4 regions of the Bacillus siamensis genome follow, and region 2 is predicted to be linked to each of the others. Evidence: riboswitches for the same ligand, from Rfam matches in the RefSeq annotation. Region 2 holds a riboswitch; each other region holds the start of a gene.

Region 1 (3,770 bases), 280 kb from region 2:
CTTCCATCGTTTCAATCCATTCTTTCGCAATTTGATCCACCCGTTCGGAAAAATAGTCGTACAATGCTTCATTTATCTTCATACCTCTTCTCCTTTCCCATTTCCAATTATAGCGTCAGCTGATGCCGAATCAAAATAAAAGCCGTTGAACCATCCAATTATTTGAAATTATTTAGTGCAATAGATTGCGCCTTTTTTATGAAAATGCTTCAAATGACTCTTTCTGAACGGCATAATCTGCCATAAAATAGTAGCAACACCCTTGAATCCACTCGCAAGCATAAAAAAGGAGGGCTTTTTTATGAATGGTGAAATGCGGTTGATTCCTTATGTCACGGATGAGCAGATCATGGATGTGAACGAGCTTCCTGAGGGTATTAAAGTGATTAAGGCGCCAGAATTGTGGGCAAAAGGGTTTAAAGGAAAGGATATTAAAATCGCGGTGCTTGATACAGGCTGCGACATTAATCATCCTGATTTGAAAGACCGGGTTATCGGCGGAAAAAACTTCACCGATGATGACGAAGGCAAAGAAGACGCGATTTCCGATTACAACGGCCACGGGACACATGTTTCCGGAACGATTGCGGCCAATGATTCAAACGGCGGAATTTCAGGTGTTGCGCCGGAAGCGAGCCTTTTAATCGTTAAAGTTCTAGGCGGTCAAAACGGCAGCGGCAAATACGAATGGATCATCAACGGCATCAACTACGCCGTTGAACAAAAGGCGGACATTATTTCCATGTCACTCGGCGGGCCGAACGATGTGCCTGAACTGAAAGAAGCCGTCACAAATGCGGTAAAAAGCGGTGTACTGGTCGTTTGCGCAGCAGGAAATGAAGGTGACGGAGACGAGCGGACAGAAGAACTGTCGTATCCGGCCGCTTACAACGAAGTGATCGCCGTCGGATCAGTCTCAATCGCCCGTAAATCGTCAGAATTTTCAAACGCAAATAAAGAAATCGACCTCGTGGCGCCCGGAGAAAACATTCTCTCCACCCTTCCCAACCATAAATACGGGAAGCTGACGGGCACTTCAATGGCCGCCCCGCACGTGAGCGGAGCGCTGGCCTTAATAAAAGGGCTTGAACAGGACTCGTTTCAGCGGACGCTTTCTGAAGCCGAAATTTATGCCCAGCTTGTGCGGCGGACTCTTCCTTTGGGCATCGCCAAAACATTGGCCGGGAACGGATTTCTGTATTTAGACGCACCTGATGTGCTCATGGAAAGAGCCGAACAGGCACAGCTGCTGTCTTTCTGATATTTTTCTCATATAATGATTGATCCGCTTGTCAACATCACCAATTTTCAAAATGTGAGATTTTCTATTGACAGTGATCTGAATAAGCTGATAAGATAACCAACAAATGATGTAACTTTTCAAAAAAATTGAAATATTTTCTCTTATCGAGAGTTGGGCGAGGGATTGGCCTTTTGACCCCAACAGCAACCGACCGTAATTCCATTGTGAAATGGGGCGCGTGATTTTTGCGCCGAGACGATTGTCTCCTAAGGCACGGTGCTAATTCCATCAGACGTGATCTGAGAGATAAGAGAGGCTTACATTTTGATGTTAAAGCCTCTTTCTCTCATGAGAAAGAGGCTTTTTTGTTACATCTCACTTAAAGGAGGAGACTTAATGACTACAATCAAAACTTCAAATCTCGGTTTTCCGAGAATCGGCTTGAACAGAGAATGGAAAAAAGCGCTTGAGGCTTATTGGAAAGGAAACACTGATAAAGAAACGTTTCTTAAAGAGCTTGACAGTTTATTCTTATCAGCTGTCAAAACACAGCTTGACCAAAATATCGATATCGTGCCGGTCTCTGATTTTACTCATTATGACCATGTGCTTGATACAGCCGTCAGCTTTAACTGGATTCCGGAAAGATTCCGCAGCATCACGGATCCCGTTGATACATATTTCGCGATTGCCCGCGGTGTTAAAGACGCCGTTTCCAGTGAAATGACAAAATGGTTCAACACCAACTACCATTACATCGTTCCTGAATATGACGAAAGCATTGAATTCCGTCTGACGAGAAACAAACAGCTTGACGACTACCGCCGGATCAAAGAAGAATTCGGAGCGGAAACGAAACCTGTCATTGTCGGTCCGTATACATTCGTCACACTTGCGAAAGGATACGAAGAATCAGAGGCGAAAGCGATTCAAAAGCGCCTTGTTCCTCTTTATGTACAGCTGCTGAAAGAGCTTGAAGCAGAAGGCGTCAAATGGGTTCAGATTGATGAGCCAGCCCTTGTGACAGCCTCAGCTGAAGATGTCCGCGCCGCAAAAGAACTCTATGAATCTATTACAAAAGAGCTTTCAGGGCTGAATGTCCTCCTGCAGACATACTTCGATTCGGTTGATGCATATGAAGAACTCGTTTCGTATCCTGTACAGGGAATCGGGCTTGATTTCGTGCATGATAAAGGCAGAAACCTTGAGCAATTGAAAAAGCATGGCTTCCCGAAAGATAAAGTGCTGGCAGCCGGTGTGATCGACGGCCGAAACATTTGGAAAATCGATGTTGAAGAACGCCTTGATGCGGCTTTGGATATCCTCAGCCACGCTGATGTTGAGGAGTTATGGATTCAGCCTTCAAGCAGCCTTCTGCACGTGCCGGTGGCGAAACACCCTGACGAGCATCTTGAAAAGGATTTGCTGAACGGCCTGTCATACGCTAAAGAAAAACTGGCGGAACTCAGCGTCTTAAAAGAAGGACTTCTGTCCGGCAAAGCGGCCGTCAGTGAGCTGATTGAAGAGTCAAAAGCGGCACTTAAAGCTTTGAAAGCATTCGCAACAGGAGCGAACTCAGCTCAAAAAGAAGAATTGAATCAGCTGACAGAAAAAGATTTCTCCCGCCCTGCAAGCTTTGAAGAACGATTGGCGCTGCAAAATGAATCACTCGGTCTTCCCCTTCTGCCGACAACGACAATCGGAAGCTTCCCTCAATCTGCTGAAGTGCGGAGCGCACGGCAAAAATGGCGGAAAAAAGAATGGACGGATGAACAGTACCAAGCATTTATTAATGCGGAAACGAAGCGCTGGGTTGACATTCAGGAAGAAATCGGCTTAGACGTGCTCGTTCACGGAGAATTTGAACGGACGGACATGGTCGAATACTTCGGTGAAAAACTGGCCGGGTTCGCCTTTACGAAATATGCATGGGTGCAGTCTTACGGTTCACGCTGCGTACGTCCGCCTGTCATTTTCGGAGATGTCGAATTTATCGAACCGATGACGGTAAAAGATACGGTCTACGCCCAATCGCTGACAGAAAAGCACATGAAAGGCATGCTGACGGGACCTGTCACCATTTTAAACTGGTCATTCCCGCGCGTGGATATTTCAAGAAAAGAAATCGCCTTCCAGATCGGGCTTGCCCTCAGAAAAGAAGTAAAAGCGCTTGAAGATGCCGGTATTCAGATTATCCAAGTGGATGAACCCGCGCTCCGTGAAGGCCTGCCGTTAAAAACGCAGGATTGGGATGAATATTTAACTTGGGCCGCAGAAGCTTTCCGATTAACGACGTCTTCTGTGAAAAATGAGACGCAGATTCATACGCATATGTGTTACAGCAACTTTGAAGATATTGTCGATACGATCAATGACCTTGACGCTGATGTCATCACAATCGAACACAGCCGAAGCCACGGAGGATTCTTAGAATATCTGAAAGATCATCCTTACGTGAAAGGCCTCGGACTCGGTGTATACGACATTCACAGCCCGCGCGTGCCGGCTACTGAAGAAATCTATCAAA
Region 2 (3,770 bases):
AATTACAAAAGCGGAAAACCCCGTTAAAGCATATGAAGCCATTAAACTGGAATGGGAGGGCGTTCGCCGATGAAACAGGCTATCGCAAAACATCTATTACACATTGAAGCTGTCTTTTTACGCCCGAATGAGCCGTTTACGTGGGCGAGCGGCATTCTATCGCCGATTTATTGTGACAACCGTCTGACATTGTCGTATCCAAAAGTGAGAAATGATGTGGCGGACGGGCTCGGCAGACTGCTGAAAGAGCATTTCCCCGAGGCGGAGATGATCGCGGGCACTGCCACGGCAGGCATTCCGCATGCTGCGCTTCTCGCAGACCGTACAGGCGCTCCGATGTGCTACGTCAGAAGCAAACCGAAAGCGCACGGCAAAGGAAATCAAATAGAAGGCGCCGTTAAAAAAGGACAAAAAACAGTCGTGATTGAAGATTTGATTTCTACCGGGGGCAGCGTGCTTGAAGCTGTGGCGGCCCTTCAAAGAGAGGGCGCGGAAGTTCTCGGCGTCATTTCAATTTTTACATACGGACTGCCGAAAGCAAGAGAAGCCTTTAAAAAAGCGGGTCTGCCGTACTACTCGTTAACAGATTATGACACGCTTATTGAAGTAGCGCTTGAAAACGGAACGATACATTCAGATGACATTGAGAAACTGAAATCATGGAAACAGAATCCCGAGTCAAAAGATTGGTTTAAAAAATAATGACAATAAAAACAGGCCTCAGGGCCTGTTTTATTATTCCTATCAAAAAACTCGGGTTGACTTCTGTTAGAATTGTGCTAAAATTTAGTACAAATCTAAAAAGCTTATCAAGAGCGGCTGAGGGACTGGACCGATGACGCCCGGCAACCTGCGTGACATGCAAGGTGCCGCATCCAGAAAAATGCACAGCATTTTGAAGATAAGGGCTATAACGGGTCACTGTCTTTCATTCCGCTGGATTGAAAGTTTTTTATATGAAAAAAGATTGAGGGATAAGACAACCGGCAGAAAACAACAGCTGTTTGATTGTCTCCGGGAGGAGGAAAGAAAAAATGCTAACGTATGACACATGGGAGGAACCGGCGATTACATTTCCGGAAGACGATTCCTATAAAGGCGCGCTGTCCGTTTTAAAATGGGCATACGGCCACTACGGAGACCAGCTTGTTTACGCGTGCAGCTTCGGGATTGAGGGAATCGTCCTGATCGATTTAATTTCTAAAGTGAAAAAAGACGCGGAAATCGTGTTTCTCGATACAGGACTTCACTTTAAAGAAACATATGAAACGATCGAAAAAGTGAAAGAACGTTACCCGGGACTGAACATCATCCTGAAAAAGCCCAGCCTTACTCTTGAGGAACAGGCCGAGGCTCACGGAGATAAACTGTGGGAAAGAGAACCGAACCAGTGCTGCTTCATCAGAAAAATTCTGCCGTTAAGAGAAGCGCTCGCCGGGCGTCCGGCATGGCTGTCCGGCCTCCGACGCGATCAAGGGCCGAGCCGGGCGAATACGAATTTCCTGAATAAAGACGATAAGTTTCAATCCATTAAAGTATGCCCGCTGATCCACTGGACGTGGAAAGACATCTGGAGATATACATCCAAGCATGAGCTGGATTATAACATTCTTCATGATCAGGGCTATCCGAGCATCGGCTGTGAACCGTGCACTTCACCTGCGTTTACCGCAGAAGACCTGCGGAGCGGCAGATGGAACGGAATGGCAAAAACAGAATGCGGACTGCATGAATAAAGGAGCTGCACAATGGAATTAGCCGCTATTTTATTCTGCCTGTTTTTCGCCATGAATATCGGAGCCAGCGGAGCCGCGGCTTCAATGGGGGTCGCTTACGGTTCCGGCGCCGTTAAAAAGAAAACGTATGCGCTGATTATCTGCGCGGCCGGCGTCCTGTCAGGGGCGGTTATCGGCGGCGGAGAAGTCGTTAAGACGATCAGCGGCGGAATCATTCCCGAACAGACCATTACGCTCACCATTGTGTGCATTATTATCGGAGCGGCGGCGTTATCGTTATTCACGGCGAATGTGCTCGGCATTCCGCTGTCGACAAGCGAGGTCACCGTCGGGGCGATTGTCGGGGTCGGCGTCGCGTACAAAGTATTGTTTCTGCAGCATCTTTTGGTCATCGTGATTTTTTGGGTGCTCGTTCCGTTTGTCGCGTTCTGTTTCACGTTTCTCGTATCGAAGGTATCCAGTTCTCTGAATATTCGAGTCATTTCGAGCCGGAAACAGAAGGTTTTGGGGGTTGTCCTGCTTATTGCGGGGTTTTGGGAAGCTTTTTCAGCCGGAATGAACAACGTCGCAAATGCGGTAGGGCCTTTAGTTGCCGCCGGCGTGCTCAGCGTGTCCAAAGGGACGCTGTACGGAGGCATCTTTGTCGCTCTCGGCGCTCTGCTTTTAGGACGCAGAGTGCTTGAAACCAACGGGAAAAAGATTACGAGATTTTCCGCCGGCGAAGGCATACTGCTTTCCGGAACCGGGGCCGGGCTTGTCATTATCAGTTCCGTGTTCGGTCTGCCGGTTCCTTTGGCGCAGGTGACATCATCATCAATCATCGGTATCGGAATGGCCAAAAACGGGCCGAACGTTTTTCATAAAGAAGTCGTGAAAACGATGCTCAAAGTATGGGTCGTTTCGCCGTTTTTGTCACTGTCGATTTCGTATCTGCTTGTCTCTCTGCTGTTAAAAGGAGATTACTATTCCATCTTTATGATGGCCAGCGTGCTTTTGGCAGCTGGCGGAGCCGCCAGTCTGATGAAAGCCATCCGAAAAGAGAAGCGCTCTGTCCATGAACAAGGCGGGGGCATTTAACTATTAATCTGAGTTTATTTATCTGTTAACTGGGAGGAAAATGTACTATGAGTCTAGCACCGCACGGAGGAACATTAGTTAATCGGGTGAATGAGCAGTATGATCTTACATCCGTCCAAAAAGAAATTGAGCTGGATTTGATTTCGTTTGCTGATTTAGAGCTGATCGGAATCGGAGCCTACAGCCCGATTGAAGGATTTTTCACAGAAAAAGATTACGTGTCAGTCGTTGAAAATATGCGTCTGGCATCCGGGGCAGTCTGGTCTTTGCCGATTACGCTTCCGGTCGATTCAGAAAAAGCGGCTGAGCTTGCTGTCGGGGACACCGTAAAACTGACTTACGGCGGAGAAACATACGGCGCAGTGGACATCGAAGATATTTATACGCCGGATAAACAAAAAGAAGCCGTTCACGTATATAAAACCAATGATGACGCTCATCCAGGCGTGAAAAAACTATTTTCACGCGGCGATACGTATGTCGGCGGGCCGATCACATTAATTAAAAAAGCGTCAAAGCAGTTTCCTGAGTTTACATTTGAACCTGCTGAAACGAGACGAAGCTTTGAAGAAAAAGGCTGGAAAACCATCGTCGGTTTCCAAACGAGAAATCCGGTTCACCGCGCTCACGAATATATCCAGAAAACCGCGCTTGAGACGGTTGACGGCCTGTTTTTGAACCCGCTCGTCGGTGAAACAAAATCAGACGACATTCCGGCGGATGTCAGAATGGAAAGCTATCAGGTGCTGCTTGATCATTATTATCCGAAAGACCGCGTTTTCCTCGGCGTATTTTTGGCGGCAATGCGGTACGCGGGGCCGAGAGAAGCCATTTTCCATGCGCTTGTCCGCAAAAACTACGGCTGCACGCATTTTATCGTCGGCCGCGATCATGCCGGCGTCGGTGATTACTACGGCACATACGAAGCGCAAGAGCTGTTTGATCAATTTACAGCGG
Region 3 (3,770 bases), 1.6 Mb from region 2:
GTTTCATGAAAATGAAGCCATCGGCGAGATGACAGGCATGAACCAGTACGAGCTCAAACAGGGCTTTTCATTTGAGAATCAAAAATTTTATAAAACAGCCGATGTCATAAACGGCAGTGATCCGAAATATGTGGATTGCGATTATGAGAACGGCTGGTGTTAACAGTTGGCGGTGAATTTCACTGCCTTCTTTTTTAATCTGACGCTAAAACAATCGGCAGGTGATGCTTATGAACAACGAAGATGAAAAGGTGATCATCGTAGAAGGGAAATCGGATAAAATCAAAGTCAGAGAAGTGCTCATCGAACCCGCGGAAATCGTCTGTACAAACGGGACGATCGGCCAAACCGAACTGGAAGATTTGGCGGACCGCCTGTTTGACAGAGACGTCTTTATATTAACGGACGCAGATGAATCCGGAGAAAAATTAAGAAAACAGCTGAAACGGGAGCTTCCCGAAGCGCGCCATATCTATATAGACAGAACATACAGGCAAGTCGAGTCGTGCCCGGGCCATCATCTCGCATCTGTGCTGATCAGAGCCGGCCTTGATGCAGACCCTGTATTTTTGAAAAAGAACGACCTGAGGTGATAATCAAAATGAAAGAACTCCAAGAAAATGAACTCGAATTGATTCAGGATGACGTCTATCTCCTGTATTTGTACACCCCGTTTTGCGGCACATGCCAGCTGGCGTCCAAGATGCTTTCTGTCGTCGAAGAAATGCTGCCCGGCACCGCCTTCTATAAAAACAACGTGAATTATTCCCCCGCATTCGCCAAAGCCTATCAGATTGAAAGCGTTCCGTGCTTTTTGCTGTTTAAAGGCGGAGAACTTGTTGAGAAAGGATACGCCTTCCGCTCCGTTTCCTATTTATATGAGCTGATTAAACAAAAAACATCGCAAACGTTCCCGATGTGACAATTTTTACAGGAAAATGTCGTGCGGTTTATAAAGGGTTCTGTCCGTTAAAAAGAGAAAGTGTATGTATGGCCATTAAAACGGGAGGTTATACGAGTGGAGAAAATAGAAGTTTTGGAGAATGACGGACAGCATCTGTTTTTGAAACCGCTATTAAACGCCTCAACGCTGCTGATTACATTCCAGGGAGAAAAAGAAGCCTTAACGGTCTCAATTAACGGACAGGGAGAAATGAGAAAAACGTCAGTTTCAAAGGAAAAATCTAATTTGACCTTTTACGGAAACCAGGCGGAAATCATCCATCTCCTGCACGGTGATGTCTCTTTGCAGAAGCTCATCCAAAGCGGAAAACTCAAAGTGAAAGGATCATTCCGGGCCCTGCTGAAGCTGGAGGCCATCCTCTGGCTGACAAACGGATTTTTTCAGACGATCAGCAAACAGCCGTAAACTGCCAATCTACTATGTGACAATAGCTTCCATTATTTATTTTATTGACTTTTTATCATTCGCCGTGCTATTCTACAGTAAGAATTTCCGGACGAAAATACGATATGTTTTCTCTTATCAAGAGAGGTGGAGGGAAGTGCCCTATGAAGCCCGGCAACCATCAACGATGTTGAAATGGTGCCAATTCACTCAAAGCGGTCTGCTTTGAAAGATGAGAGAAAGGCCTTTTTCAATAAGCCTTTCTGCTCATTTTTGCAGAAAGGCTTTTCTTTTGCGTAGAAAACCGGAAGATTTCTTAGAATAGTGTAAGGCAGGTGATTGCTTTGATCCATCTTCAAAATGTTTCAAAAATTTATAAAGCGAAGCATGGGGATGTCAATGCTGTCCAAGATGTCACTCTTGATATCAAAAAGGGCGAAATATTTGGAATTATAGGATATAGCGGAGCTGGTAAAAGTTCCTTAATCCGTCTTTTGAACGGCCTTGAAAAGCCGACGTCAGGCATCGTGGAAGTTGCAGGGACGGAATTAAATAAAGTAAGCAGCCGCGGGCTGAGAAAAGCGCGTCAGGAAATCAGCATGATTTTCCAGCATTTTAACCTTTTGTGGTCGCGCACCGTCCGGGAGAACATTATGTTTCCGCTGGAAATCGCCGGTGTGAAAAAAAGCGAACGGGTCCGCCGCGCCGATGAGCTGATTAAACTGGTCGGATTAGAGGGGAAAGAAAAGTCTTATCCGTCACAGCTGAGCGGCGGTCAAAAGCAGCGTGTCGGCATCGCCCGGGCGCTCGCCAATAATCCGAAAGTCCTTCTGTGCGATGAAGCGACATCAGCGCTCGACCCGCAGACGACCGATTCAATTTTGGATCTTTTATCCGATATAAATGACAGACTCGGTCTGACGATCGTGCTCATTACCCATGAAATGCACGTCATCCGAAAAATCTGCAACAGAGTCGCCGTTATGGAAAACGGGAAAGTCGTTGAAGAAGGCGAAGTGCTCCAAGTTTTCAGAAACCCGCGCGAACCGATGACCAAGCGTTTCGTTCAGCAGGTGACAGAACCGGAGGAGACGAAAGAAACCATCCAGCATTTTCTGCAGGAAACCGCGACAGGAAAAACGATTCAGCTTTCATTTGTCGGGCAGGCCGCCGAGCAGCCCCTCATTACGGAGATGATCCGAAACTTTGAGGTGGACGTCAATATTCTGCAGGGGAAAATCTCACAGACGAAGGACGGAGCCTACGGTTCTTTATTCATCCATATTGACGGTCAGGAAAAAGAAGTAGAAAACGTGATCCGGTTCATCAAAGACAAACAGGTAGAAGCAGAGGTGATCACAAATGTTTGAAAAATGGTTCCCGAACGTTGATTTAACCGAGCTGTGGACGGCCACATACGAGACCCTTTATATGACGGTCATCGCCTTAGTCTTTTCATTTGTCATCGGAGCGATACTCGGTCTTCTGCTCTTTTTAACGGGCAAGGGAAGCTTATGGGAAAATAAAATCATTAACACCGTGATTGCGGCGGTCGTTAATATTTTCAGGTCTATTCCGTTTCTTATTTTAATTATTCTGCTTCTCGGCTTTACTAAGATTTTAGTCGGCTCGATTTTAGGGCCGAACGCCGCATTGCCTGCGCTGATTATCGGCTCCGCGCCGTTTTATGCCCGGCTTGTTGAAATTGCGCTGCGTGAGGTCGATAAAGGAGTCATCGAAGCTGCCAGATCAATGGGAGCAAAGACATCGACGATTATCTTCAAAGTGCTGATTCCTGAATCAATGCCTGCGTTAATTTCGGGCATCACCGTTACAGCCATCGCCCTGATCGGATCTACCGCCATTGCCGGCGCCATCGGCTCAGGCGGACTCGGAAACCTTGCATATGTAGAGGGGTACCAGTCCAATAATACGGATGTAACGTTTGTAGCAACTGTATTTATACTCATCATCGTCTTTATCATTCAAATCATCGGTGATGTGATTACAAATATAATAGACAAAAGATAAGGGAGGATTTACATTGAAAAAGATTGTACTAAGTGCGCTGCTGCTTGTGTTCGCGGGAGTTTTGGCCGCCTGCGGATCAAACGGATCAAATAAAAAGGAAATCGTCGTCGCTGCGACAAAGACGCCGCACGCTGAAATCTTAAAAGAAGCGGAGCCGCTCCTGAAGGAAAAAGGCTACACATTAAAAGTAAAAGTGCTGAACGATTACAAAATGTACAACAAAGCGTTAGCTGATAATGAAGTGGATGCGAACTACTTCCAGCATGTTCCTTACCTTGAACAGGAAATGAAAGAAAATAAAGATTACAAACTCGTGAATGCCGGAGCCGTTCACCTTGAGCCGTTCGGTATTTATACGAAAAAATACAAATCACTGAAAGACCTGCCTAAA
Region 4 (3,770 bases), 450 kb from region 2:
ATGTGCGTCGGCAGCGCCGGATAACCGTCTTGTTTCATCTTTTCAGAATATAACTCAATTTTTCCGCTCGGCGTCTTGAGCTTGCCCGGAAAAAGCGTTTTTTTCCGGTTGGCTCTCATGAAAGAATGGGATGAAAGCGAATCGTAATCAATATCCTCGATATACGGATTGGCGGGAAAGTCCAGCGCCTGTCTGATTAATTTTTCATCGGAATCCTGAAGCTCCTGCTCGGTAAAGCCCATCGCCCCGGCAAGCAAACGGAACACTTCCGTATTCGATTTGCTGTCCCCATATGGTTCGATCACCGGTTTTTGCAGCTGAATAAAATGGTGCCAGTAAGACGTGTAAAAATCCGTGTTTTCAAAAGCGGATGCAGCAGGGAGCACGATATCCGCATATTTGGCGGTTTCCGTTAAAAACAGATCGTGAACGACTGTAAATAAATCGTCCCGCTGCAGGCCTTTTCTGACTTTATTCGCTTCCGGCGCAACTACCGCGGGATTGGTTCCGTAAATAAACAAGGAACGCACGGGCGGTTTTGTTTCTAAAAGAACGCTTCCGAGCCTGTTCATATTAAATGATCTTGGCTTCCTGCCGTAAAGCAGATCAGGCCGCTGGAGCGCTTGTCTGTTATAGTTTAATACCGCGCTGTTGTGCTTGATTGCGCCTCCCCCGGTGCGGAGCCACTGTCCTGTCACAGCCGGAAGGCAGGCGACGGTGCGGACGATCATACCGCCATTGTCATGGTGCTGAATGCCGTTTCCGATTCTGATAAGGGAAGGGGAGGTTTCCCCGTACATTCTCGCAAGGCGTCTGATATCGTCTGCTTTAACGCCTGTCATAACAGAAACCGTTTCCGGATCATACTGTTTGACATGCGCTTTTAATTCTTCACTGCCTTCGGTGTATTCTGTGAGAAATGCTTCATCGTGAAGGTTCTCGGCAAATAAAACATGCATGATACCGAGAGCGAGTGCGGCATCTGTGCCGGGGCGAATGGGAATAAACCAATCGGCAAGCCGGCCTATTTGGTTCTTATGTACATCGATAACGACAATTTTAGCTCCTTTTTTCCGGGCTTTTTGAGCAATCATGACCTGATGCATATTCGTGCTGACGGCATTGATTCCCCAAAAAATAAAGAGCTTTGCATGTATGGTCTCTTCCGGATCAGTACCTGCGCCTTCTCCCATTGTATAGTTATAGCCCTCAGATCCGGCTTTGCTGCAGATCGTCCGTTCGAGCTGGCTCGCCCCGAGTCGGTGGAAAAAACGGCGGTCCATTCCCTCTGCCGCCAGTTTTCCCATATTACCGTAAAAGCTGTACGGGAGAATGCTTTCCGCTCCTTCTTCGGCAATAAGCTCTTTCCAGCGCGCACTGATCGTATTGATTGCTTCGTCCCATGAAATAGGCGCAAACACGGCTTCACCTTTTTCGCCGATCCGTTTTAACGGGACGGTTAAACGTTTTTCATCATAAATGCGCTCAGCCATGTGTCTGACTTTGTTGCAAATATTCCCTGATGTGACGGGGTGATCCGGGTCTCCCTGAATGTTAACGATTTTTCCGTCCTTTTTTGTCACAAGTAAGCCGCATTGATCGGGACAGTCCAGTGAGCACACCGACTTAAAGACCCCGTTTGGCTGTTTTGCAGCAGAATTCATAGCCCATTTCTCCTCTTTTTTTATATTGTAAGCATTATAACATTTCGAAATAGATCGTCAATTCAGAAAAAAAGTGTTGACATCACGGAAAGACTTATCTATGATGAGTTTATTCTTTTAAAAGCCTGACAATTTCATCATTTTATTTTCTATCAAGAGAGGTGGAGGGACTGGCCCTATGAAACCTCGGCAACATTTATTGTGCCAATTCCAGCAAGCGTATGCTTGAAAGATAGGAAAGAATGGTCTATACATATTTGTGCGCTTCAAGCGGATAAAGACGGTATATGAATCTCTTTCCTTCTTCGGGGAAAGAGATTTTTTTGTGAAAAAATTTATGTGAAAAGGATGTTTTGCACCATGACGGTTTTAATTACCGCACCCTATCACGACGAGGGGCTGAAGGAGCTGACAGATCTGTTCGGGCGGACTGTGCACCTGCCGTGGAAGAAGCACGGCCGGGCCTATCGGGAAGATGAATTAATCCAGATGATTCAAGAGACAAACGCGTCGGGGCTTATTACCGAACTTGATGAGGTATCAGAGCGAGTGATTGATATATTGCCGGATTCCGCTTTTATCGGCGTCTGCAGAGGGATGCCGTCTAATGTGGATATCACGGCGGCGACTAAAAGAAAAATCCCTGTCTTTTATACACCGGCCCGCAATGCCCAGGCTGTTGCTGAAATGTTTATCGGAAATGTCATTTCGTTTTTGCGCCACACGTATTCTTCTCATCAGTGGCTGAAGGACGGGAAGTGGAATGGTGATTATTTGCAGGCTTACGTCAAATTCAGGGGAAATGAGCTGACGGGGAAAACAGTCGGCCTTATCGGTTTCGGAGCTGTCGGACAGAGAATCGCCCGGCTATTGACGGCTTTTGACTGCAAGGTGCTGTACTATGACCCCTTTGTCAATCATGAGAACCGGGAGTATGAAAAAACGACGATTGAACGGGTATTTTCTGAAAGTGATATTGTCTCCGTTCATTTGCCGCGCATCGAAGAAACCATCGGCCTGATCGGCGCCCGGCATTTTCAATTGATGAAGCAAGAAGCTGTTTTTGTCAATACATCAAGAGCGGCGGTTACAGACAGAAAAGAGCTGCTGCGGGTGCTGAAAGAACGGCGGATTAAAGGAGCGATTCTTGACGTGTTTTATCATGAACCGCCTGAATCTTCTGATTATGAATTGATCTCTTTGCCGAATGTGTTAGCGACTCCCCATTTAGCGGGCGCAACATTTGAAGTGGAAGATCATCATGTGAAGATTTTAAATGAAGCGCTTTTCAAATGGAAACAAGATCAAACCTGCTCAATACGTGAACTTTATAACAAAAGAGAACTTGAAACGGAAGGAGGAGGCTGTAATGGCTGAACAAAAAGGCTACCTTGTATTTGACATCGGGACGGGGAATGCGCGAGTCGCGGTCGTGACTGCCGGCGGCGAAGTGATCGCGCTTGAAAGGGAAGACATTGAATATGTGACGGATCCGCTTTATCCGGACGGACGATATTTCTCACCGGAAGGGTTATGGAAGCAAATCAGCGCTATGGCAAGGAAGGTTATTGCCAAAAGCCCACATATTACATTAATCGGAATCACCTCTACAAGCCAGAGGCAGGGAATTGTTCTAATCAATAAAGGTAAAAAGGCATTTCTCGGTTTGCCCAACATTGATAACAGAGGCCGTGAATGGGAAGACGGGATTGAGACAAAAGAAGAAGTGCAGCAGCAAACCGGACGTCTTCCGAGCGCTTTATTTTCCGCCATGAAACTTGTCGGATTAAAAGCTAGACAGCCGTCTTTATGGAAAGAAGTGAAGTACATCACAAGCATCAGTGACTGGGTGACATTTGAGCTGAGCGGTATTTTAAGCTATGAACCGTCACAGGCCGCTGAAACACTGCTGTTTGACGTAAGGAAAAAGGCGTGGTCAGAGAAATTATGCAGCATCTTCGGGGTGCCTTCTGCCATTCTTCCTTCACTCGTCCGATCTGGGACGGTTGTCGGAATGTTAACGTTTAAGAAAGCGGCGGTTCTCGGTCTTTCTGAAAGAGTGCCTGTAATTGCAGGCGGGGGAGACACACAGCTTGCCATCAAAAG

Evidence for each region. A riboswitch is a leader RNA that binds a small molecule or an ion and turns the genes downstream of it on or off. The one in region 2 is predicted to bind S-adenosylmethionine.
Region 1: another riboswitch for S-adenosylmethionine. It lies ahead of metE (5-methyltetrahydropteroyltriglutamate--homocysteine S-methyltransferase); the one in region 2 lies ahead of ABDB98_RS08005 (phosphoadenylyl-sulfate reductase).
Region 3: another riboswitch for S-adenosylmethionine. It lies ahead of metN (methionine ABC transporter ATP-binding protein MetN); the one in region 2 lies ahead of ABDB98_RS08005 (phosphoadenylyl-sulfate reductase).
Region 4: another riboswitch for S-adenosylmethionine. It lies ahead of ABDB98_RS09630 (2-hydroxyacid dehydrogenase); the one in region 2 lies ahead of ABDB98_RS08005 (phosphoadenylyl-sulfate reductase).

What each region holds. Positions count from the first base shown of each region.
Region 1 is NZ_CP155579.1:1,284,427-1,288,196, reverse strand. It holds gene ABDB98_RS06850 (STAS domain-containing protein) at 1-82, opposite strand, end outside; gene ABDB98_RS06845 (S8 family peptidase) at 302-1,261, shown strand; SAM riboswitch class I at 1,402-1,556, shown strand; gene metE (5-methyltetrahydropteroyltriglutamate--homocysteine S-methyltransferase) at 1,640-3,770, shown strand, end outside.
Region 2 is NZ_CP155579.1:1,561,499-1,565,268, forward strand. It holds gene pyrF (orotidine-5'-phosphate decarboxylase) at 1-73, shown strand, start outside; gene pyrE (orotate phosphoribosyltransferase) at 70-702, shown strand; SAM riboswitch class I at 804-908, shown strand; gene ABDB98_RS08005 (phosphoadenylyl-sulfate reductase) at 1,035-1,736, shown strand; gene ABDB98_RS08010 (inorganic phosphate transporter) at 1,749-2,813, shown strand; gene sat (sulfate adenylyltransferase) at 2,861-3,770, shown strand, end outside.
Region 3 is NZ_CP155579.1:3,122,526-3,126,295, reverse strand. It holds gene ABDB98_RS15450 (YusG family protein) at 1-163, shown strand, start outside; gene ABDB98_RS15445 (toprim domain-containing protein) at 231-593, shown strand; gene ABDB98_RS15440 (thioredoxin family protein) at 602-922, shown strand; gene ABDB98_RS15435 (SCP2 sterol-binding domain-containing protein) at 1,019-1,369, shown strand; SAM riboswitch class I at 1,481-1,587, shown strand; gene metN (methionine ABC transporter ATP-binding protein MetN) at 1,693-2,718, shown strand; gene ABDB98_RS15425 (methionine ABC transporter permease) at 2,711-3,379, shown strand; gene metQ (methionine ABC transporter substrate-binding lipoprotein MetQ) at 3,393-3,770, shown strand, end outside.
Region 4 is NZ_CP155579.1:2,012,137-2,015,906, reverse strand. It holds gene ABDB98_RS09635 (molybdopterin oxidoreductase family protein) at 1-1,664, opposite strand, end outside; SAM riboswitch class I at 1,811-1,903, shown strand; gene ABDB98_RS09630 (2-hydroxyacid dehydrogenase) at 2,025-3,041, shown strand; gene ABDB98_RS09625 (FGGY-family carbohydrate kinase) at 3,034-3,770, shown strand, end outside.